One region of the Kribbella sp. NPDC050820 genome, then DNA from elsewhere that is predicted to be linked to it. Evidence: riboswitches for the same ligand, from Rfam matches in the RefSeq annotation. Region 1 holds a riboswitch; each other region holds the start of a gene.
What was found. A riboswitch is a leader RNA that binds a small molecule or an ion and turns the genes downstream of it on or off. The one in region 1 is predicted to bind thiamine pyrophosphate.
Positions count from the first base shown of each region.

Region 1 (7,737 bases):
AAGTTGATCACCAGGCCGTCGACCTTGCTGACGGTCGGCCAGCTGGACGCGCTGGTGGCGATGGCGAACGAGACGAGCGGCGGCAGCAGGCTGACCGAGACCAGTGAGGTGGCGGTGAACCCGGCCGGCCCGTGGCCGGCGTCCGCGGTGATCACCACGACACCGGCGGCGTGGCGACGGAAGACGGACCGGTAGACGTCGGCGTCGACGGTCCGCTCCTCCAGGCGGTCGGGTACTACGGCCAGGGCAGGACGGTTCAAGGCAGGTACAGACATGTCTCTCCCTCGGAACGGGGCAGGGACGACCGGCAACAGCCGGACGGGGTGTGGAGGCGGCTTCAGACAGGCCTCGTACGGCGGATGACCGCCGGGGACAACGGGGTGACTAGAGCGTGTAGTCGGTCACCGACAGGTGGCGCTCGCCGTCCGCAGAAGATCGATGACGCGACGGCGGGTGAGCAAGGTCGTCGTCATGTCAGCAATCTTGGCACTAAAGTCTACTGAGTAACTGCACAATCTCGGGATCCGGACTCACACCCCCTGGGGCAGATGCGTTCTACTGGCGTGATGGCTCCGGAGAAGGTCTCGCTGCCGCCGTTCCAGGCGCTCGTCGACGCGCACTGGCAGGACGTGGCACGGCTGGCGCGTGCGCTGGCCGGGCCGGTCGACGGCGACGACGTGGCCCAGCGCGCCTGGGAAAAGGCTTTCGCCGCCTACCCCGGGCTCACCTCGGCGAAGAACCTGCGCAGCTGGCTGCTGACCATCACGGCCCGCTGCGCGACCGACGTACACCGGGCCCGAAGACCACAGAGCCCGCTCGACGAAGCCCCGCCGATCGCAGTGGCCGGCCCGGACGACGCGGACTGGCCGGACCCCGACCTCTGGCACGCCGTCAACCAGCTACCCGAACGCCAACGCTTCGCCGTCACGCTCAAGTACGTCGGCGACCTGGACCACCACGGCGTGGCCGCTGCCCTGGACACCACGCCCGCCGCGTCGCGGCGACTCGTCAGCGACGCGCTCGCGACCTTGCGCACCAAACTCGGAGTGAACGATGACTGATCTCGAGAGCCGGCTGGCCCGGCTCACCGCACCGGACCTCAAACCACCGGTCTTCCCGACCGCGGACGTCGCCTACACCCTGCACGACACCCCGATCGGCACCATGCTGCTCGCAGTCGCCGAAGGTCGCGTCGTGGCCAGTTCGTTCGGCGACGAGGAAACCATGACCAACCGCCTCGCGAAGGCCGTGTCCCCGCGCGTACTACGGCAGCCCCGGGCGCTGGACGACGTACGGCGGCAACTGGACGAGTACCTGTCCGGTCGGCGGCACGCGTTCGACCTGGACGTGGACCTCGCGCTGGCGACGCCGTTCCAGCGGCTCGTGCTGACCGACCTCCCGTCGCACACGAGCTACGGGCGGACGACGACGTACGGCGCGGTTGCCGGCGACATCGACCGGCCGAAGGCGGCCCGCGCGGTCGGTACGGCGCTGGGTGCGAACCCGGTCTGCGTCGTACTGCCGTGCCACCGGGTGATCGGCGCGAACGGAGCCCTCACCGGGTACGCCGGCGGGCTGGACGCGAAACGATTCTTGCTGAATCTCGAAGCAAAAAACTGACTTTTCACGCGCCGGCCAGAAAGCATTTACACTCGAAGAACAAAGGAGCAGATCCCCAGTGTGGAGTGGGGATCTGCTTCTTGTTTTCCCTTGTCTGGAAGAGATCCGGGCGTGGTGGATCAAATTCCTGACGTGTCAGTCATTACCGGGCTGGTGGATCTCCAGGATCAACCGGCGGCGGCCGCCCCAGTCCCGCTTGTACACCTTGTAGTCCTCGATTCCGGCGGCCGCGCACAAGCGCCCGTAGCTGGCCTCGTCGTGGATGAAGTGCACGCTGCTGGTGCCGAAGTGCTCGGTGGTGACGATCCGGTGCTCCGGTCCCTGGCGCATCCCGTTGGCGATCTCGGCCGCCGTCGCCGGGCCCCAGACCGGGCCCTCGATGATGGCCATCCCGCCCGGTTTCAGCACCCGGGAGATCTCGCAGATCGTGGACACCTGCTCGTCCTCGGCGAACAGCTCGTGGAACGCGGTCCACAGGCAGATCACCGCGTCGAACGCGTCCCACTTGTACGGCAGGTCGGTCATCGAGCCGATCGCCCAGTCGATCTGGAGCTCTTCCTCGGCCGCCTTCGCCCGGCCGGCCTCGACCAGGTTCGGCGAGATGTCCAGCGCTCGCACCACCTTCCCGGCCCGGCGCAGCGGCAGTGCGATCCGGCCGTACCCGCAGCACAGGTCGAGCACCGACTCACGGCCCTGGAGCACTTCCTCGACGGCCTTCACGGTCGCCGCGTCCCGCTCGGGCGTGGTACGCGCGGCCAGTCCGTCGGCCCCCAGTTCCGCGTACTCGGCCCGGCTGCGCAGTGCGGAGTTCAGCATTGCGCAAGTATCCCGGTTACGCCGGGTCAGTTGTCCAGCGGTCGGCGACCGATCCGGCCGAGCAGCACTGCGGCCAGCATCGACACGATGATCGAGGTGTACGTCGCGCCGAGCCAGGTCGGCACCGGCTGGTCGTTGAACACCCACTGCTGGACGTCGGTCCAGAACGGCGACCAGCCCTTCACCGTGCCCGGGTTCACCAGCTGGTAGGCGACGAAGCCGATCAGCCAGGCGAGCGCGGGCTGCCAGCGGAAGCGCGCCGTACCGGAGACGTCCCAGTTCATCTTGCTGACCACGAAGAAGTCCGCGATCGCGACCGCGAACAGCGGGACGAAGACCGAGCCGATCAGGTAGAGGAACTGCGTGTAGTTGCCCAGGTCAACCATCAGGGCGAGGCCGGTCGCGAGCACGCCGATCGCGATCGAGATCCAGCGCCGGTCGACGTGGCCGATCAAGTTGTGCGTGGCCATCGTGGTCGAGTAGACGTTCGCGTACGCCTCGTCGACCTCGTCCACCAGCAGCACGAACAGCGCGATCGCACCGGCCGGCAGCGTGACGAGCGCGGTGATCACGTCGGTGCTGTTGGTCCCGAGCGTCGCGACGGCGAACACACCGAGGGAGTAGTACACGATCGCCGCGATGCCGTAGCCGAGCGACGATCCGGCAAAGGCAGCCTTGTTCGTGCGCGAGTGCCGCGTGTAGTCGGCGGCCAGCGGCGCAAACGACACCACGCCGGCGGCAGCCAGGTCGACAGCCGGCCAGAAGCCGAAGACGCCGTCCTGCGGGAGGTCCTGCACCGGCTTGCTGAGCACCTGCACGAACAGGTAGACCGACGAGATCAGCACCAGCCAGACCATGAACTTTCGCAGCACCTTCACGCTGCCGAGCGGCCGGACCGCCATCACCGTCGCGATCACTCCGGCCAGTACGACGAACAACCAGCGCCAGCGTTCACTCGTCACCGCCACCGCGGCCTGCGAGATGACGATGATCTCCATCGTCGCCCAGCCGACGTTCTGCGCGATGTTCAGCACGGTCGGCGCGATCGAACCGCGTCGGCCGAACAGGCCGCGCAGGCAGGCCATCGCCGGCGCACCGGTCTGCGAACCGAACACGGCCGCGCCGCCGAGCACCAGCGCACCGATGCCGCAGCCGACCACGACCGCGAGCAGGCCCTGGGCCAGCGAGCCCGTGTACGCCGCGACCAGCGCACCGGTCACCGGACCGAACAGAGAGATGCCCAGGTTCCCCCACAGGGTGAACTGGTCGAAGAAGCCGAGCGTGCGCGGCGCGTCCGTGGTGAGGACGAGCGGCGCCTCGGTCTGCTTGGCAGGACGAACAGCAGTACTGGTCATGGTGACCCGCTCCCTACGCCGGCATTACCCGGTCAGGTTCAGGCGGTCGGCGACCGGCGTCGCCCTCTCAGCCCGCGCGTCGTGCGAGCTCCCGCATCGGTTTTGCTACCGCGTCAACGATAGCGCTTCAGGCTGGGTTGGGTGCAGCCGCTGCCCGCTGGATGAGAGCGGCCAGCTCCGGGCCGTTGGTCAGCACCGGCATGTGCGAGCCGGTCGACAGGGTGCGGCACTCACAGTGCGTGAGCTCGGCCAGCCGGTCCGTCCACTCGGCCGGGGACAGGTGGTCGTGGCGGCAGCGCACGATCACGATCGGGGCCCGCACCCGGGTGATGATCCCGGCCAGGTCGTGGCGACGGGCCGCCTCGACCGCGCGGGCGATCGTGGCGAACGTCGTACGCGCGTACTGCGGAAACAGCGCCGGGATCAGGCGCGGTGATTCCGGGACGGCCGAGCCCAGCCAGCGGGCGACCAGGTCCGGCCAGCTCGCTGCGCGCACGTCCCCGGTCGGCGCGATCAGGACCAGGGCGTGCACGAGCTCGGGGAAGGCGACCGCGGTCTCGACCACGACCTGGCAGCTGGCCGAGTGCCCGACGAGCACCGACCGCTCCCGGATCTTGTCGGCGACCGCCGTCCCCAGGGCCTGTGGCCGGAGGTCGTCGCCGCGGCCGGCGGGTTCGCCGTACCCGGGCAGGGTGACGATCCGGTACGGCGTGGTGAGGTGCTCGACGGTGGGTGCGTACGACTTGGGCCCGAGGCCGAGACCCGGGACCAGGACGACCGGGATGCTCACTCCCAGGGCGGGCGGGCCGACGCGGCCTGGACGACCGGGTTGGACACGTCCGGCTTCAGCTCGCGGTAACCGAGAAGGAAGCCGGCGGCAAGGATCAGCAGGCCGATCCCGCCCCAGCCGTAGGCCGTGGGCAGCCGGTCGAGCGAGTCGTCGATCGCGCCCATGCCGGTCGACAGCACCATCCCCGCCCAGATCAGGATCGGCACCAGCGAGACCCCGACCAGGAGCAGGCCGCCCAGCTCGGGGGGCTCGATGTCGCGGCCGACCTTGCGGCGGGCGAGCACGTCGCGCGTCCACATCACGATCGCGGCCGCGCCGACCAGGAGCAGCAGCAACTGGCCGATCGTGTCGATGACGTCGGTCCGGAGCGGGTGGTTCAGCGGTGAGCCTGGCGCCTGGGAGATCTCGCGCAGGGCGACCCGCTGGACCGACAGGACGAGCAGGCCGTAGACGGCGGCGATGATCGTGGCGAGCAGTAGGACGCGGGCCGCGCGCGGATCACGGGGTGCGACCGGAAGCTCGCGGCCGTACTGCGGCAGCTCGCGCTGCTGTGGATGCGCGGCGGGGCCGTAGGGGCTGCCGGGGCGGTAGTTCGGCGGCTGCGTGTACCCGCCGGGCGGGGCTTGCGGCGGCGGTGCCTGAGGTGGGGCGCCGTACTGGCCGGGTGGGGTGCCATAAGGCTGCGGCTGCGCGTAGTGGCCCGGCTGCTGCTGGCCGGGAGGCGGGGCGCCGTAGCTGCTGCCGCCGTACGGCGTCGGCGGGGCGTAGTGGTGCTCCTCGGCCGGCTGCTCCGGTTGCTCACCGCGGCCGTACGTCGGGAAATCCTGTGACGACATCGCTGCTGCCTCCCCTCGGGCCCAGCCTCTCACGAACGAGGGTTTCGCTCAGGTCGTACGGCCTCAGGTGGCCTTGATCGTCGGCCAGGCGTTGGGCAGGCAGCCGGCCAGGCCCTTGGTCTGCTGCATCATCACCGGCGCCGGCGTCTTCGCCTTGCTGCAGGTGGAGTGCCCGTGGCCGAGCGCGTGCCCGACCTCGTGGTTGACCAGGTAGTTGCGGTAGAGCGCGACGTTCCCGGAGTACGCCGGGATCGCGTACATCCAGCGCTTCGCGTTCAGCACGACCCGGTCCTCGACCCGGCAGGACACCTCACCGCCGGTGTCGAGCGGCAGGCACAGCTTGTCGGTCAGCGTCGGCGTCGCCAGGATGATCCGCAGGTCGGCGTCCACCTTGTCGGTCCGCTCGAAGTTCACTGGGTGGATCGCCTGCCACCCCCGCGCGTCCGTCAGCGTCTTGTGGATGATCTGCGCGACCGCGGCACCGTTGACCGACAGCCCTTGCTCGATCTCGACCCGGTACGTCAGCTTGTCGCGGACCCCGCTCGCCTTGTCGAAGCCCGGCACGACGGCCAGCTTCCCGCTGGACACCGAGTAGTTCGGCTTCGCCCCCTTCGGCGGCCGCGTCAACGTCGGCGCCGGCCGCTGCGGCGTCGTGAACTTCTGCGTCGGCGTCGCCACCGGCGTAGGCGTCACCACACTCACCGGCATCTCAGTGGCCGAAGCAGCCACCCCCGCCACCACCTCAGCCGCCAGACTCCGCTGGTTAGTAGCGTCCGGATGCGCCACCACCACAGTCCCCAGCACCGCCAAGGCACTCACCGAGAACCACTGCGCCTTGTACGACTTCTTCCGACTATGCCGCCCACCCCGGCGCTTCTGAACAGGCGCATCCCCACGCCGCCCGCTCCGCGCCCTCGTCATGACGATTCACCCTACCCACCCCGCACCACCTCCCGAAACCCCAGTTCCACCCCACCCCCCACAAACGAACCAAAGGCAGAGCCGGAAGGAGACGGGGGACCCGGCCTAGTTTTCGGCTACGGCGTAGTGCAGGCGAACGGAGCCGCCAGTGTCGGTGTGCACCGAGAGCAGCTGCAACCGGGTCGGAGACTCGCCGACGGCAAGCGGCGGCCCGTCCATCACCGACGGGGTGCCGAGTCCGCCGACGAGAGCGGGCGCCAGCGTCAGGTGGAGTTCGTCGATCAGACCTGCCCGCAACAGTGCACCGTTCAGTCCGCCGCCTGCGTTCGACAGCACGCAACTGACGCCGAGCTCGGTGCCCATCGCGGCGATCCCTTGCGCCAGGTCCACGCGCTCCTCGCCGACGACGAGGTAGCAGATGCGTTCGCGGCGGAGATAGCCGAGGTAGTCGGCTGGAGTCGACCGCGCCACCAGGACCAGCACGTCCCAGTCCTCGTGCTTCTCGGTCCAGCGCACGCGTCCGCGGCCGTCGACGACGGTGAACCACATCTGCGGCGGGGACGGTTGTCCGGTGATGTCCGGTGGGAGGAAATGCTGGTAGAGGCCGACGGTGTCACCGTCGAAGGTGGGCAGTTCTTCCGGAGTCTCGTCCTCGGTGACCAGGCTGCCGCTCCCCTCCAGGATCGCGTTGCAGCCGTACTTCTGTCGGAGCACCTCGAGAATGTCGAGCCGCACCGGATCGGCGGCGCGCGGGGTCATCGCGGCCCACAGATCCGCACTCGGCTGGTGCATCAACAGCGCGTCCCGGGCGAGCGCGACCTTCCCGTCGACACTGGCATCCACACTGACCACCACACGCGGTCGCTTCCCCATCACAGCCTCCTCCGACTCGCTGGACGGCGCGCCCCAGATCTACCAGCGCCCACCGACAACCCACCGACCCGCTCGGACAGTTGGTCCCCGGTCCGCGCCGGCGTCGGTCGTCGATCGCGCGCGACGACGCACCCGCTTCGCGGCCGGTCGACCTCCGCCTCGATCTCCGCGGGGTCGGCAGGATCCTCGAGCGCCTGGTACCGCTGCATCGCCTCGGGCGCGATCAACACAGCCGCCGGCTTCGACGCACTCGCAGGCGATGCGAACTGTCGGTGATCGCCGAGACACTAGGAGTGGTGAGGTGCTGACGAAGGGATGGTTCCGTATGTCAGGTGTTTCGTTTGTGTGGTTGGAGATCACGGAGAAGTGCCGGCTGCAGTGTGTGCACTGCTACGCCGAGTCTGGGCCAGCCGGGTCGCACGGAGTGATGGAGCCGGCGGACTGGATCCGCGTGATCGATGAGACTGCTGAGCTGGGGGTGGGGATGGTGCAGTTCATCGGCGGTGAGCCAACCCTGCATCCTGCG
Region 1 covers NZ_JBFAHB010000015.1:58,272-66,008, forward strand. Annotated here, with positions in the region: gene AB0H36_RS16100 (flavin reductase family protein) at 1-275, opposite strand, end outside; gene AB0H36_RS16105 (sigma-70 family RNA polymerase sigma factor) at 567-1,061, shown strand; gene AB0H36_RS16110 (methylated-DNA--[protein]-cysteine S-methyltransferase) at 1,054-1,620, shown strand; gene AB0H36_RS16115 (methyltransferase domain-containing protein) at 1,756-2,436, opposite strand; gene AB0H36_RS16120 (cytosine permease) at 2,463-3,791, opposite strand; TPP riboswitch at 3,785-3,896, opposite strand; gene AB0H36_RS16125 (alpha/beta hydrolase) at 3,919-4,581, opposite strand; gene AB0H36_RS16130 (hypothetical protein) at 4,578-5,417, opposite strand; gene AB0H36_RS16135 (DUF3152 domain-containing protein) at 5,481-6,338, opposite strand; gene AB0H36_RS16140 (dihydrofolate reductase family protein) at 6,444-7,211, opposite strand; gene AB0H36_RS16145 (radical SAM protein) at 7,537-7,737, shown strand, end outside.

Region 2 (7,737 bases), on a different contig from region 1:
ACACAGCAGCGCAACAGACACAGCGAAACCCCACTACACCAGGAGGATTGAGCCGCGCAACACTCCCGCGCGAATGCGATGGTGCGGCCTGCGCCGAGGCGAGTCTCGTGTCCGAGTCCGGGTCATCGACCTCAACGTCGCAGGCGATCCGAGCCCGGTGCGCAGAGCTGGCCCGCGACGCCCGGCCACTGCGAGTCCGCCGCGGTCCCCTACCCTAGCCTGGTCCGCGCCTGACGGCTCAATCCGAACCCCCAGTTCCTCGCTGGTCTCCGCTCGAGGAGCTGGCACTATTCGTACCATTACTGGTCACCGCAAAACCCTACCGTCGAACCCCACGAATCATCCGGCACGGGTAGGCGCAGTCAGCACGGGGAATGCCCGGTGCGGCGAGGGCACTGATGACTCGTACGGCGCTGTCAGTCCAATTCATCGCGGGTGCGGCGGTAGCGCTTGTAGATCACGCGAGAGCCGAACGTCGGCTGGGTCCTTCGTTGCCGACGGTGGCGCCGTACTCCGAGCCCTCCACGGCGGCCTACCCGCCCAGCCGGGTGATCAAGGGTCACCAAACCCCTGCCGGGGCGCCTGCCCAGGGTGCTGCCGGCAGGGGTTTGGTGGGATCAGGCGCCGAGGGCTTCGAGGATGGTCTCGGTGACAGCGGCGGGCTGGGAGACGCTGAGGGCGTGCGAGGCGCCGGCGATCTCCTTGTGGCCCTTGGCGGCGGCGCGCTCGGCCAGGTAGCGGTGCAGTTCGACGGGGATGTTGCGGTCGCCGTCGCTGAAGACGAACCAGGACGGGAGCGACTTCCAGGCGGGCGTCTCGGCGGGCAGGCCCTCGGTCAGGGCGGCCTCGGTGACCGGGCGCTGGGTCGCGGCCATCACCGCGGCCTGCGCGTCCGGGACGTCCGCGCAGAACTGCTGCTGGAACACGTCCTGCCGGATGGCGAACTCGTTGCCGCCCGCGACCGGGTAGGCGTTGAGCGCGTCGCCGAGCGTGCTGCCGGGGAACTTCACCGAGAGCTGGAACGCGTTCTCGCCGTGGTCGGGGGCGAACGCGTCGACGTACACCAGGCCGATGACGTTGTCGTTCTGCGCTGCCGCCTCGGTGATGACCATGCCGCCGTACGAGTGGCCGACAAGCAGCACCGGCCGGCCGATGCCGGCGATCACGTCGCGGACGTAGGCCGCGTCGGTGGTCAGGCTGCGCAGCGGGTTGGCGACCGCGACGACCTCGAGACCGCGCTCGAGCAGTCGTTCGACCACGCCGTTCCAGCTGCTGGCGTCGGCGAAGGCGCCGTGCACGAGCACGACGGCTGGACGTTGGTCGTTCATGGGGAACTCCTTAGGGAATCGGTGTCGCCAGCTCAGACATGGCAGCTTGCGCGTTTGTGACCGGAGCCCGATGTCACGGCTGTCACAGGCCGCCGGGCTGGCCTGTCTTAGCTCGCGACGGACAGCAACTGGGGTGCTCTTGGAGAGGTTCGGATGACCGCTGCGGCGATGGTTGCCGAGTTCGACGACGTGGCCGGGTGGACGGCGGACGCCGTACGACAGTTGGGGGACCGGTACGCCATCCCGGCCGCATGCCGAGGCAGCGCCAGCCCGACGGCGCTGGCCTGGCTGGCCGAGGCCTGCGAGTTGTCCGCCGGCATGCGCCTGCTCGACGTCGGAGCGGGCGTCGGCGGACCTGCCGCCTGGGCGGCCGAGCGATTCGGTGTCAGCCCGATCCTGCTCGAGCCGATGCCTGCCGCGTGCCGGGCCGCGTCCACGCTGTTCGGCTTGCCCGTCGTACTCGCGGACGGTCGTCGGATTCCCGTGCGTACGGCGTCGGTCGACGTCGCGTGGTGTCTCGGAGTGCTGTGCACGGTCGAGGACAAAGCGACTCTCCTCAGTGAGATCCACCGCGTGCTGGTCCCGGGTGGGTCCGTCGGCCTCCTCGTCGTAATTGCCCAGGGCAAACAACTGCGACGGCTCCCGGACGGCAACCACTTCCCCGGCCAGCGCGAGCTGGACACCCTGCTGGCGGAAGCGGGGTTCGACGTCCTGGAGCAGATCGAGCGGCCGGCCGACGTACCCCGGTCATGGTCGCTCAGGGCAGCCGAGGTCGCCGCCATGGTCGAGGCCCGGCACAGCTCACACACCGCTTACGCGCTCGCCGCTCGACAGGGGCGGCGGCTCGCCGATCTCTTCGACGGCGGACACCTGTCGATGCAACTGATTCACGGGAGAAAAGCATGACGTGGACCTTGGAAAGCCTTCGGGAGCACCTGCAGTGGGCGGTCGAGCTCGAGCACGCGACGCTGCCGCCGTACCTGTGCGCGCTGTACTCGCTGGACCCGCAGCGGAACCCGGAGGCCATCCAGGTCGTGGGTAGTGTCTTCTCCGAGGAGATGCTGCACCTCGCGCTCGCGGCCAACATCCTGAATGCGGTCGGCGGCCGGCCGCACCTGGACAAGCCCGAGATGCTGCCACCGCATCCACGGCGGATGCCGCACGGCGACCGCTCGCTGCAACTGTCGCTGGCGCCGTTCGGGCCGGAGGCGCTGGAGATGTTCCTCCGGATCGAGCGGCCGGCGCCGCCCGGCGGCCCGGCAGAGGGCGACAACTACGAGACGATCGGCCAGTTCTACGACGCGATCGAGCGCGCGTTGATCGAGCTGTGCGACGAGCTCGGTGAGGACGCGGTCTTCTGCGGCGATCCGGCCCGGCAGGTCGGCGACGCCCACTTCCGGCACAGCGGCGGCCGGTTGATCGTGGTCGACAGCCTGAAGTCCGCGCTCGAGGCGCTGGAGGAGATCGTCGAGCAGGGCGAGGGTACGGCGCGTGGCGAGGTCTGGGACGGGGACGCGGACATGTTCCATCCCGACCGTGACGAGGTGGCGCACTACTACCGCTTCCAGGAGCTCAAGCTCGGCCGGCGGTACCAGCGTGGTGATACCCCGGAGTCCGGTCCCACCGGTGAGCCGATCGGCTTCGACGTGGACGGCGTACGCCCGATGCGGCCGAATCCACGGCTGACCGACCACCCGGAAGGACACCCGATCCGGGTCGCCCAGGAGGAGTTCAACCACACGTACTGCGCGGTGCTGCACCTGCTCGAGCAGACGTTCAACGGCAGTCCGCGGATGCTGTCCGTTGCCACCGGCACCATGTATGCGCTGAAGGCCCAGGCCGAGGCGCTGATGCAGATGCCCGACGACGAGGGCTTCGTCGCCGGTCCGACGTTCGACTACGTCACTCCGGCAGCGCGTCAGTGGTCGGTCGGCGAGTCGCAGCGGGTCGCCGTACTGCCGAATGGTCCGTACGTCGTCTACGGCCGGGTGCCGCTGCGGCGCAAGCTCAAGATCGTGTCGGAGAACAACGACTCGCTCACCTGGCAGACGTCGGCGGCCATCGAGACCGAGGACACATACGCGCTCTGCCGGTGTGGCCGGTCCGGCTCCAAGCCGTTCTGCGACGGGACCCACGCGGTGGTCGGCTTCGACGGCACCGAGGCCGAGCCGATGGCGCCGTACGGCGAGCTCCAGCACGTCCACGACGGCGTCGGCATCTCCGCGCAGCGGGTCGGCGAGCTGTGCATCCACGCCGCCTTCTGCATCGGCCGGACGCGTCCGATTGCCAAGATGCTCGCCGACACCGAGGACAGCGACGTACGCTCCGATGTCATGGGACGAATCGACCACTGCCCCTCGGGGTCCTACAGCTACGCGCTCGAGCGCGGCGGTCAGTCGATCGAGCCCGACCTGCCGCGGGCGATCTCGGTGCTCGAGGAGGAGGACGGCCAGGCCAGCGCGTTGTGGGTCACCGGCGACCTGCCGGTGCACCGGGCGGACGGGCGGCTGCAGGAGACCCGCAACCGGGCGACGTTGTGCCGGTGCGGTCACTCGTCCAACAAGCCGTTGTGCGACGGCACCCATCGCGAGATCAAGTTCCACGAATGACCTCGGCCGACTTGGAGCAGGCCGCGGCGGTGTTCGCCGAGGTCCGGGGCCGGCTGTTCGGCATCGCGTACCGGATGCTCGGCAGCGCCGCCGAGGCCGAGGACCTCGTCCAGGACGTGTGGTTGCGCTGGCAGACCACCGACCGCAGTAAGGTGACGAACCCGGCGGCGTACCTGGCGACCGCGATCACCCGGCTGGCGATCAACGCGACCCAGTCGGCACGGGTACGGCGGGAGACGTACATCGGCCCGTGGTTGCCGGAGCCGGTCGACACCAGCGCTGACCCGTACCTCGGCGCCGAACGGAGCGAGGCGCTGGAGTTCGCCGTGCTGCTCATCCTGGAACGGCTGACGCCGACCGAGCGGGCGGCATACATCCTGCGGGAGGCGTTCGACTACCCGTACAGCCAGATCGCCGAGATCATCGGGTCCACCGAGGCGGCCTCGCGCCAACTGGTCAGCCGGGCCCGCAAGCGCATCGTCGCCGAACGCCACAACCCGGTGACCGGTTCGGAACAGCGCGAACTGCTGACTGCCTTCGTCACGGCCGCGCAGTCCGGCGACCTCGAAGAGCTCGAACGCCTGCTCGCCGCTGACGTCGTCAGCTACTCCGACAGCGGCGGCGCCGCGCGGGCCACCCGCTACCCGCTGGTCGGCGCGGACCGAGTGGCGAAGGTCCACAAGGCGTACGCGTCGACGTTCTGGCAAGGCGCCGACGTCGAGCTCGGCACCGTCAACGGCCAGGCCGCCGCCATCCTGCGCCGCAACGGCACCACCTTCGCCGTACTGACCATCACCGCCTCGACGGCCGGCATCGAACAGGTCCTCTGGGCCCTCAACCCCTCCAAACTCACCACCTTCAACGCCGCCTAACAGCCTCCCGCCCACCCAGGACCGCCGCCGAGCAAGACCGCCCCCGACCCGCCAACTCCTGCTCGCTGACCAGCGTGAGAACCGGCGTACCCGGCCGTCAGCATCCGCGTCGGCTGCACAGAGAGGTCACCCTGCGCGGCTGTGACATCGGACCGGGGTTTGGACCTGGGTTGTTTCGGTCGGGTGCGGTGGTTATCGTCGAGGGAGCCGCGGGAGCTCACGCCAGAGTGGGCTGAGAGGGCGACTGACCACGGTGTCGCCGACCGCTGAACCTGTATCGGGTAATGCCGGCGTAGGGAGGACGCGATGGCGTACGACGTGTGGGTGAACGGTGAGGCGACGACAGTCCCGCCGGATCGATCCGTTGCCGAACTGGTCCGGGAGTACTCCGACCGCGAGACCGGGATCGCGGTCGCGGTGAACCAGACCGTGCTGACGCGCGACGAGTGGGCCGGTACGACGCTCACGGACGGCGACCGGGTCGAGATCGTCAGTGCGGTCCAGGGTGGTTGAGGACATGGTTGAGCACATGGACGATCCGCTGGAGCTCGGCGGCCGGATCTACACCTCCCGGCTGATCATGGGGACCGGCGGCGCCGCGAACCTCGAGGTGATGGAAGAGGCATTGCTTGCCTCAGGCACCCAACTCACCACGGTCGCGATGCGCCGGCTCGGCACCGGCCACGAGGGCTCGATCCTCGACGTACTCAAGCAGCACGGGATCGACGTACTGCCGAACACCGCCGGCTGTCACACGGCGGCAGAGGCCGTGCTGACCGCGAGGCTCGCCCGGGAGGCGTTGCAGACCGACCTGATCAAGGTGGAGGTGGTCGCCGACGACCACCTGCTGATGCCGGACCCGATCGAGTTGCTGGATGCGGTCGACGCGCTGGTCGCGGACGGTTTCACGGTGCTGCCGTACACGAACGACGACCCGATCCTGGCGCGCCGCCTGGAGCAGGCGGGGTGCGCGGCGGTGATGCCGCTGGCGGCGCCGATCGGCTCCGCGCTCGGCATCCGCAACCCGCACAACATCGCGCTGATCGCCGAGGCGGCCAACGTCCCGGTGATCGTCGACGCAGGCATCGGTACGGCGAGTGACGCAGCGCTGGCCATGGAGCTCGGCTGCGCCGCCGTCATGCTCGCCACCCCCGTCACCCGCGCCGAAAAACCCGCCCTGATGGCCGCCGCAATGCGAGACGCAGTCACCGCAGGCCGAGCCGCCCGCCTGGCCGGCCGAGTCCCCCGCCGCTGGCACTCAGCCCAAGCCTCCTCACCGACGACCGGTCTGCCTGCTTTCTAGGTCGACTGCTGCAGCCTCTCGGCCAACTCCGGGGCTTCGGTGAGGTCGATGGAGCGGTCGAGGAGGAGGGCGGACAGGGTGAGGTGGAGTTGTTGGTCGGGTTGTAGGGCTAGGGCGCTTTGCCAGGCTAGGGCTGGGCCTGCGCCTACGTAGTCGGTGGCGCGGAGGAACCAGGGGCGGACGTCGGCGGGTTGGGCGAGAAGCAGGGTGGTGACGGTGTCGCCGCGTTGCTGGACGAAGGCGAGCCAGGGGCTGAGCGAGCCGTAGGCGGCGTCGGCGCCTTCGCCGGCCTCGCTCAGTACGACGGTGTTCTCGGCGGACGGCAGCCGCCAGAAGATGCCGCCGTACCCGGCGCCGGGACGTCCCGCGGTCGCCGGGCTGTCGATGCGGATCGGGCCGTAGCGCGCGGTGAGGACGCTGTGCCAGTCGAGGCGCCAACCGCCTTCGGCGAGCGAGCCGCTGAGCTGTCGGCGTTCCACCAGTTGGGGCCGGCCTTGTTCGTCGTACCAGGTGATCTCGTCGGTCAGCGCGTTGCCGGGCCCGTCGTCGACGGTGACTCCGCGGCTGCGCTGCTGGCCGTGATTCGTGAGCAATGTCGGGCCGCGTCCGGGGAGGAAGGTACGACCGCCCCAGTGCGACGTCCCGTTGACGCCGGCAACCGCCAGCGACACACCGTAGTGGTGCCGGTGATCCACCGGGCTCACCTCAGTCAGTGGATGGCCGCCAAGCGTCCGCACCGGGTGCAGATACGGACGCGGCGAGTGCACCTGCGGCATCCGCCGTCCGAACTCGTAGTGCGCGAGCAGCCCGGACTCGGACCCCAGCACGAAAATGTCCCCCTGCTGCTGCCAGCGCACCGGCCCCAGCCGCCCGCGCGGCGCATCCGACTGCAGCCGCGTCGCCTGCGGAACCGGCCCGGTGCTCGCCCGCAACGCCAACCGCAGATCCGGCACCCCGTCCAGATCCACCTCGGTCCCGGCGATCTCGGCGTACAACCGCCGCCAGGCCAACTCCCCCATCCCCTGCTGCGGGACCCGGACAGTCGTCAGCGACGGTACGGCGAATCGCGACAACCCGATGTCGTCCATCCCAGCCACCGACAGGTCCGCAGGTACGGCGACCCCGACCTCGTTGAGCCGCGCCAGCAGACCGAATGCGACGAGATCGTTGAACGCGACCACCGCGGTGACGTGTGAATCCAGCACCTGCTCGACCGCGCCGTACCCGTCCTCGATCGACGAGCCGCACTCGAGCCGGACGAGCTCCAGTCCGGGGATCTCGCGTTCGGCGATCTCGAGCGAGCGCAGGCGGTCCGTGTTCGACGCGCTGCCGACCGGCCCGGCCAGGTAGGCGAGCCGCCGGTGCCCGAGGCCGACGAGATGGTCGACCACGATCCGCACCGCGCGACCGAAGTCGACGCCGACCGAGGCCACATCGGACGGCCCTTGGCGGTTGACCAGGATGACCGGCTTCACGTCCGGCAGCAGCTCGAGCAGGCGCTCCTCGGCCAGCCGCGGCGACACCAGGATGAGCGCGTCGCAGCGGCGGCGGGCCTCGATCGCGATGTCCGCCTCGGCCAGCGGGTCCTCGTCCGTCTCGGCGACCAGGACGCGGTACCCGGCCGC
Region 2 covers NZ_JBFAHB010000006.1:90,087-97,823, reverse strand. Annotated here, with positions in the region: gene AB0H36_RS08140 (alpha/beta hydrolase) at 618-1,328, opposite strand; gene AB0H36_RS08135 (methyltransferase domain-containing protein) at 1,482-2,234, shown strand; gene AB0H36_RS08130 (ferritin-like domain-containing protein) at 2,231-3,937, shown strand; gene AB0H36_RS08125 (RNA polymerase sigma-70 factor) at 3,934-4,809, shown strand; TPP riboswitch at 5,009-5,125, shown strand; gene thiS (sulfur carrier protein ThiS) at 5,116-5,322, shown strand; gene AB0H36_RS08115 (thiazole synthase) at 5,339-6,112, shown strand; gene AB0H36_RS08110 (DUF6807 family protein) at 6,109-7,737, opposite strand, start outside.
Region 2: another riboswitch for thiamine pyrophosphate. It lies ahead of thiS (sulfur carrier protein ThiS); the one in region 1 lies ahead of AB0H36_RS16120 (cytosine permease).

Region 3 (7,737 bases), on a different contig from region 1:
TGTGCCCTACGGCATCGGCAGCGCGTTCTCGGCCAACGAGAACCTGGCCGTCGTCGCGATCATCTTCTACCTGATCGGCATCGGCCTGGCGATCTGGAACGTCGTGATCCGCCAGGGCAGCACCGGCCAGACCGTCGGCAAGCAGGTCCTGGGCCTGAAACTGGTCGGCGCGGACACCGGCCAGCCGGTCGGCGCGGGCAAGGCGTTCATTCGCCAACTGACCCACATCCTGGACAGCGCCGCCTGCTACATCGGCTACCTGTGGCCGCTGTGGGACGAGAAGAGGCAGACCTTCGCGGACAAGATCAACAACACCTACGTCATCAAGCTCTGATGTAGTACTCCGCAACGCCGGACGCCGTGGCCGCTTGTGGCCGCGGCGTCCGTCGTTCCGGGCCGATCCGCGATACTCGTCCCTGCGGATCCGGACGCGCCCCAGAAAGGACCCCCAGGTGAGCACCCCTCCGTACCAGCCTCCGCAGGGCTACAACCCCTACGGACCAGGCGCGGCCTACGGCTACGGCTATGCACCACCCGGGCAGCTCGCCGGCTGGCCGATCCGGGTCGGCGCGTCGCTGATCGACTCGCTGATCCAGTTCATCCCCACGATCACCGGGGTCATCGCGGCGCTGGTCATCGACGGTGACCAGGAGGAACTGGGCGCCGGCGGCGGGATCGCGATGCTGAGCGGGTTCTTCGTCGCATTCCTGGTCTGGGTCGCGAACCGGGTCGTCCAGCAGGGCCGCACCGGCCAGTCGTTGGGCAAGAAGGTCACCGGGCTGAAGGTCGTGCACGCCCAGACCGGCCAACTGATCGGTATCGGCTCGACTTTCGGCCGCGAGTTCTGCGCGGTGCTGTTCAACAACATCTGTACTCTCAACGTGCTCTGGCCGCTGTGGGACGAGAAGCAGCAGACCTGGCACGACAAGGTCGTCAACGACGTGGTCATCCGCCGCTGACGCTGGAAGAGATGGACTCGATGAGTACACCGCAGGACCGCACGCCGTACGGACAGCAGCCGCAGTACGGCCAGCCCCAATACGGCCAGCCCCAATACGGCCAGCCCCAGTACGGGCAGCAGTACGGGCACCCGCAGCAGCCGGGTTACAACCCCTACGTCCAGCAGCCGCAGTACGGCTACGGGTACGGCGTACCGCAGGCACCACTTGCCGACTGGGCCCCACGCGCCGGCGCCTACCTCATCGACGGCATGATCAGCGGCGTCCCGATCGCGATCGGGTACGGCGTCTTCATCGCCGACATCGCGATGCGCTCCGACGACCTGTCGTCGTCCAATGACGCACCGGGCGCGTTCGCGATCATCCTCTTCCTGCTCGGCATCGCCGCCAGCATCGGCCTCGGGCTGTGGAATCGGGTCTTCCGCCAGGGCAAGACCGGGCAGAGCGTCGGCAAGAGCGCGCTGCACCTGCGCCTGGTCGACGCCCAGTCGTTCCAGCCGGTCGGCGCCGGCAAGGCGTTCCTGCGCGAGTTCCTGAGCGGGCTCTTCAACAACGCCTGCTTCCTGAATCTGCTCTGGCCGCTGTGGGACGACCAGAAGCAGACCTGGCACGACAAGGTGATGTCCACCTACGTGATCAGGTCGGACTAGCGCGACAGCAGGAAGGCGGCGCAGGTGACCGACCACAGGACGCTGGTGAAGGTGCCGATGATGAAGCGCTCGGCCACTGCCTGCGGTGTGACCGAGGCGGGCTGATCGGGGCTGCGGAGCTCGGGGTAGCGGGCCAGCCCCTTGATGGCCAGCACGATCGCGAGTCCCTCCGGCCAGCCTGCCACCAGGGCTGCGTAGATGGCGCCGCGCTCGAGTGAACCGATCAGCGCGCCGCCACGCAGTACCTCACCGGCCTTCTGCGTCGACTGGGCTCTCGTGTTGCCCCGGTCGACCAGAGCCAGCACAGAGGTCGTCAGCGGCCCGCCACCGGTGACTGCGAGCCCGCCGGCCAGCAGGAGCAGCACGTTCCACCAGCGCTCGCGCCAACCGTCCACGCCGTCGCCTGCGAGCAGCAGGAGGCCGACGGCGATCAGACAGGCCAGCATCACCCCGCTGAGCACGATCTGCACCGTAGAGCCGGCCTTGGGCACCCACGCCAGTACGGCGAGGACCAGGGCGGCTGCGGTCAACGACAGGATGAGTGCCGTCACGCAGCGGCCCCTGGTCCCAGCAGCTCGGCTGCCAGCTTCCGTCCGCGTTGCTCCTCGGCGAAGCCGGCCGCCTGGGCCCGTTGCGTCACCGCCGACTGGCTGATCCCCAGCTTCACGCCGATCTCCCGCCTGGTGAGTCCCTCGGCCAGCAGGTCGGCCACTGCCCAGCCGCGTTCGCTACGCCGCCGCAGCACCGACGCCATCAGCCACAGCACTGTCTCCACCTGCTCCGCGACGCGGGAGTCGGAGCCGACCACGTTGACATGGTGCGGGCTCGACTTCGCCCGGTTCACCGCCTCCCGCGCGTTCACGAACGCCTCGCCGCTGCCTGCCCGCGTGCTGCGGGGCAAGGGCTGGGCGACGTCGCCGACGCCGAGACCGACGTACCAGGTGTCGGAACGCAGCAGCTCGACGACCACGTCGATGGTCGGGCGCGCCTCCGAGAGCACCCCTTGCACCTCGTCGCCGGCCGTCCGCTCGAACTTCCGGAGCAAACCGGTCCGCCGCGGCCGCCGGTTCAGCGTGTTCAGTAGCTCGGGTACGAGATCGGTCATGCTTCGGCTGCCCCGCTGATCTACCGTGAGAACGAAGACCACCGCCACACCTCCTTCCCAACGCATTAAGGCTACAGTCTTATTCACGTAGAGTGAAGGAAAAAACCTGAATCGGTTCACCCAATCACTCCCAGTGACCGCCCCGCAGGCCCGCCGATCTCCCCAATTCTCCGCTGGATCCGGCCTGCTCGGCATCTCGACTCGCCCCGCGACTTCACGCGGAGTCAGCACGATACGAACCGCCAGGCCATCACAACCGGACCCTCTGAGACGACTCCAGCGGGCGCCGGCCGAATGGCCGGCGATTGTGATGGCCTGGCGGTCCGGTACTCAGTCCGCCAGCGGCAGGTACAGCTTCTTGTCGTGCGACTTGAACGTCTCCGACATCTCGGCGAAGCCGGCCTCGATCGCCTCGGTCGAGGTCAGGCCCTTCTCCTCGGCGTACGCGCGGATGTCCGCGGTGATCCGCATCGAGCAGAACTTCGGCCCGCACATCGAGCAGAAGTGCGCGGTCTTGGCCGGCTCGGCGGGCAGCGTCTGGTCGTGGTACGACCGGGCGGTGTCCGGGTCCAGCGAGAGGTTGAACTGGTCCTCCCAGCGGAACTCGAACCTTGCCTTGGACAACGTGTCGTCCCAGTCCTGCGCGCCCGGGTGCCCCTTGGCCAGATCGGCTGCGTGCGCGGCGATCTTGTAGGTGATCACGCCGGTCTTCACGTCGTCGCGGTCCGGCAGGCCGAGGTGCTCCTTCGGCGTAACGTAGCAGAGCATCGCCGTACCGAGCCAGCCGATCTGGGCCGCGCCGATCGCCGAGGTGATGTGGTCGTAGGCCGGCGCCACATCAGTTGCCAACGGCCCCAAAGTGTAGAACGGCGCCTCGCCGCACAGCTCCTCCTCGAGCCGGACGTTCTCAGCGATCTTGTGCATCGGCACGTGTCCGGGACCTTCGATCATCACCTGGACGTCGTGCTCCCAGGCGATCTTGGTCAGCTCGCCGAGAGTCCGCAGCTCGGCGAACTGGGCCGCGTCGTTGGCGTCCGCGATCGACCCCGGCCGGAGCCCGTCGCCGAGTGAGAACGTCACGTCGTACGCACGGAGAATCTCGCAGAGCTCGGCGAAATGCGTGTACAGGAAGGACTCCTGGTGGTGCGCCAGGCACCACGCGGCCATGATCGAGCCGCCGCGCGACACGATCCCGGTGATCCGCTGCGCGGTCAGCGGGACGTACCGCAGCAGGACGCCGGCGTGCACGGTCATGTAGTCGACACCCTGCTCGCACTGCTCGATCACTGTGTCGCGGTAGACCTCCCACGACAGCGCGGCGGGGTCACCCTTCACCTTCTCCAGCGCCTGGTAGAGCGGGACCGTCCCGATCGGCACCGGCGAGTTGCGCAGGATCCACTCGCGCGTCTCGTGGATGTTCTTGCCGGTGGACAGGTCCATCACGGTGTCCGCGCCCCACCGGGTCGCCCAGACCAGCTTCTCGACCTCTTCCTCGATCGAGCTGGTCACGGCCGAGTTGCCGATGTTCGCGTTCACCTTCACCAGGAACTTCTTGCCGATGATCATCGGCTCGGACTCCGGGTGCCGCCGGTTCGCCGGGATCACCGCCCGGCCGCGCGCCACCTCGTTCCGGACGAACTCCGGGTCGACGCCCTCCCGGACGGCGATGTACTTCATCTCCTCGGTGATGGTTCCGGCCCGGGCGTGCCCGAGCTGCGTCAACGGCTCGCGGCCGGCGATCCAGTCCCGCCGGAGCGCGGGCAGACCGGCCTGTACGTCGATCCGCGCGGACGAGTCGGTGTACGGACCGGACGTGTCGTACAGGTCGAAGTGCTCGCCGTTGGTGAGGTGGACGCGGCGGGCCGGAACGTTCAGCTCGCCGCGGTAGATCTTCTCCGAGCCCGAGATCGGGCCGGTGGTGACAGTGGGTCGGACGTTATTGCCGATGGTTGTCACGTTGCTGCTCCCTACGCCGGAATTACCCGGACAGGTTCGGCGGTCGGCGGCGCCGGGTCTCACCCAGCCGCCCTCTCAGCCCACTTCGGTGCGAGCTCCCGCGATCTAAAGTTGTCGCGGTCCACCCTAACGAACAACTGCATACGGGATTCCGTGGGGCGCGTCACGTCCGCCGGTTGACCGGAGCCGGTAGCGTTCGGGAATGCGCGACCTCGTGTACCCGCCGGTGATCGGCTTCGCGAAGACGGCGTTCAAGGTGCTGGACCTGAAGTTCCAGCTGACCGGGACGGAGAACGTGCCGCGGACCGGCGGCGCGGTGATCGCGATGAACCACATCTCGTACGTCGACTTCGTGCTCGGCGGGTTCGGCGCGCTGCCGAGCAAGCGGCTGGTGCGGTTCATGGCCAAGGAGGTGCTGTTCCGCAGCCGGGTCTCCGGATCGCTGATGCGCGGGATGCACCACATCCCGGTGGACCGCGCGGCCGGTACGGCGTCGTACCGGCAGGCGATCGAGTACCTGAACGCCGGCGAGGTGGTCGGCGTGTTCCCGGAGGCGACGATCAGCCGGTCGTTCGAGCTGAAGGAGTTCAAGTCCGGCACGGTCCGGATGGCCGCCGAGGCCGCCGTACCGGTGCTGCCGATGATCCTGTGGGGGACGCAGCGGATACTGACCAAGGACCATCCGCGCGACTTCTCCCGGCACCGGACGATCGCGATCACCGTCGGCGAGCCGATCACGGTCACCGCGGACGACGACCCGGCCGAGGCGACCGCGCACCTGCGCTCGACCATGGCCGGCATGCTCGACCGCACCATCCGGGCCTACCCCGAGCGGCCCGCCGGCGCCTGGTGGCTGCCGGCCTCGTACGGCGGGAGCGCGCCGACGCCCGAGGAGGCCGAGCGGCTGGACCGGGAGGAGCTGGCCCGCCGGGCGGCCCGGAAGAAGTAGTCGGCTACCGGACAGGACCTTGACCCCGGTACGGCGTGGGGGTACTAAGAGCACTTGTTGGAAGTAGCAGGTACCTGGGGGGTCCCTGTGTCTCGGCCGCGTGGTGGCGCGCGTGGCCGTCGTACTCAGGTGGGCGGGGGAAGCGTTGGTGAAGTCACCCGAAGAGCTGCATCTCTTCGAGCCGGGGATACTGACCGTGGCTCCGCACGTCGCGGAGGAGATCCCCGATGTCGGCGCGTTCTTCCTCGACTGGGCGGTCCGGGGCCTGACCTCGGGGCAGGCCCGCGAGGTGGAGTCCGCGATCAACGGGCGGCGCTGCCAGAACGGCTGGTTCCCGCTGGAGAGCCTGGACACCATCGGCAGCCGCGGCTTCTGGCGTGGCCCGCTGACCTACCTGGCCCGGATGACCGCCGACGACGGCGCGATCGTGCAGGACTGGGCCGCGAGCGGGCTGGACGGCGAGAACCGGAGCAAGCTCGAGGCGACCGCGGACCACCTGCTCTTCCAGCAGGGCCATGCAGCCGCGGCCACCTGGGTGGTGGCGGTGCGGCCGCAGGCCTACCTCGACCTGGCCGAGCTCGGCGACCGCCTGGCCGCCACCTGGGAGCTCAACCTCGGCGCCATCCGCCCCAAAGACGTGGCCAAGGCCGTACGCCGCTGGAACCGCTGACCGGGGTCACTCCAGGATGAAGTGGGCCAAGCCGTAGCAGAGCGCGGCGACCGCACCGGCGGCGGGGATGGTCAGGACCCAGGCGGTGACGATGCCGCGCGCGACGCCCCAGCGGACTGCGGACAGGCGCTTGGTGGCGCCGGCGCCCATCACCGCGGAGGTGATCGTGTGCGTGGTGGAGACCGGCGCATGCAGGCCGATCGCCATCACGTACAGGACGGTCGCGGCGACCGCCTCGGAGGCGAAACCGCGGGCCGGGTCCAGGTGGATGATCCGGCGGCCCAGCGTCCGCATGATCCGCCAGCCGCCGGAGTACGTCCCGAGCGAGATAGCGGTCGCGGCGGCCAGTTTGACCCACAGCGGGATCCCGTCGCCCTCCTGGACGTACCCGGTGGTGAGCAGGGCCAGGAAGATCACGCCCATCGTCTTCTGCGCGTCCTGCAGACCATGGCCGAGCGCCATCGCGGCGGCGGACAGCGACTGGGACAGCCGGAAGCCCCGGGTCACCTTGCCCGGGTGGGCCCGCCGGAACACCCAGAGGATCGTGAGCATCAGGACGAACGCGCCGAGGAAGCCGACTGTCGGCGACAGCACCATCGGGATGACGACCTTGTCCAGGATGCCGGACCACAGCACCGTGCTGGCCGAGGCGAGCCCGGCGCCGACCAGGCCGCCGATCAGAGCGTGCGACGAGGAGCTGGGCAGGCCGAAGTACCACGTGATCAGGTTCCAGGTGATCGCGCCGACCAAGGCGCTGAGCACAACCACCAGCCCGTGCTCACCGGACGGCACACTGATGATGCCCTTGCCGACCGTCTCGGCGACCTCGGTGCCGAGCAGAGCCCCTACGAAGTTCATCACCGCGGCCATCGCCAGCGCCACCCGCGGGGTCAGCGCGCGGGTCGAGACCGAGGTTGCGATCGCGTTCGCCGCGTCGTGGAAGCCGTTGGTGTAGTCGAACACGAGCGCGATGACGACCACCGCGACGACGAGCGCGAGCTCCACGCTCAGCTCTCCTTGACGGCGATCTGCTCGACCGTGTTCGCGACGTGCTCGAAGGCGTCGATCGCGGCCTCCAGCAGGTCGACCACGGTCTTCACCTTCATCACCGTCAGGGCCTCGTACTCGCCGCTGAACAGCTTGGCGATCAGCCGCCGGTGCACGGCGTCACCGGTGTTCTCCAGCCGGTTGATCTCGATCCAGTACTCGGCCAGGTCCTTCATGGTGCGCAGCCGCGGCATCGTCTCGGCGGTCAGCTGGGCGGCCCGCTGCAGCACCTCGATCTGCTCGGCGATCTCCTCCGGCAGCTTCTCCAGGGCGAACAGGTGGACGGCGTCCACCGCCTCCTCCATGTAGTCCATGACGTCGTCGAGGTCGGAGGCCAGCCGGTAGATGTCCTCGCGGTCGAACGGCGTGACGAACGTCGAGTTCACCCGCCGGATGATCGA
Region 3 covers NZ_JBFAHB010000003.1:44,387-52,123, reverse strand. Annotated here, with positions in the region: gene AB0H36_RS04210 (RDD family protein) at 1-334, shown strand, start outside; gene AB0H36_RS04205 (RDD family protein) at 453-959, shown strand; gene AB0H36_RS04200 (RDD family protein) at 980-1,609, shown strand; gene AB0H36_RS04195 (hypothetical protein) at 1,606-2,160, opposite strand; gene AB0H36_RS04190 (transposase) at 2,157-2,714, opposite strand; gene thiC (phosphomethylpyrimidine synthase ThiC) at 3,045-4,670, opposite strand; TPP riboswitch at 4,661-4,782, opposite strand; gene AB0H36_RS04180 (lysophospholipid acyltransferase family protein) at 4,873-5,619, shown strand; gene AB0H36_RS04175 (hypothetical protein) at 5,768-6,289, shown strand; gene AB0H36_RS04170 (inorganic phosphate transporter) at 6,296-7,294, opposite strand; gene AB0H36_RS04165 (DUF47 family protein) at 7,297-7,737, opposite strand, start outside.
Region 3: another riboswitch for thiamine pyrophosphate. It lies ahead of thiC (phosphomethylpyrimidine synthase ThiC); the one in region 1 lies ahead of AB0H36_RS16120 (cytosine permease).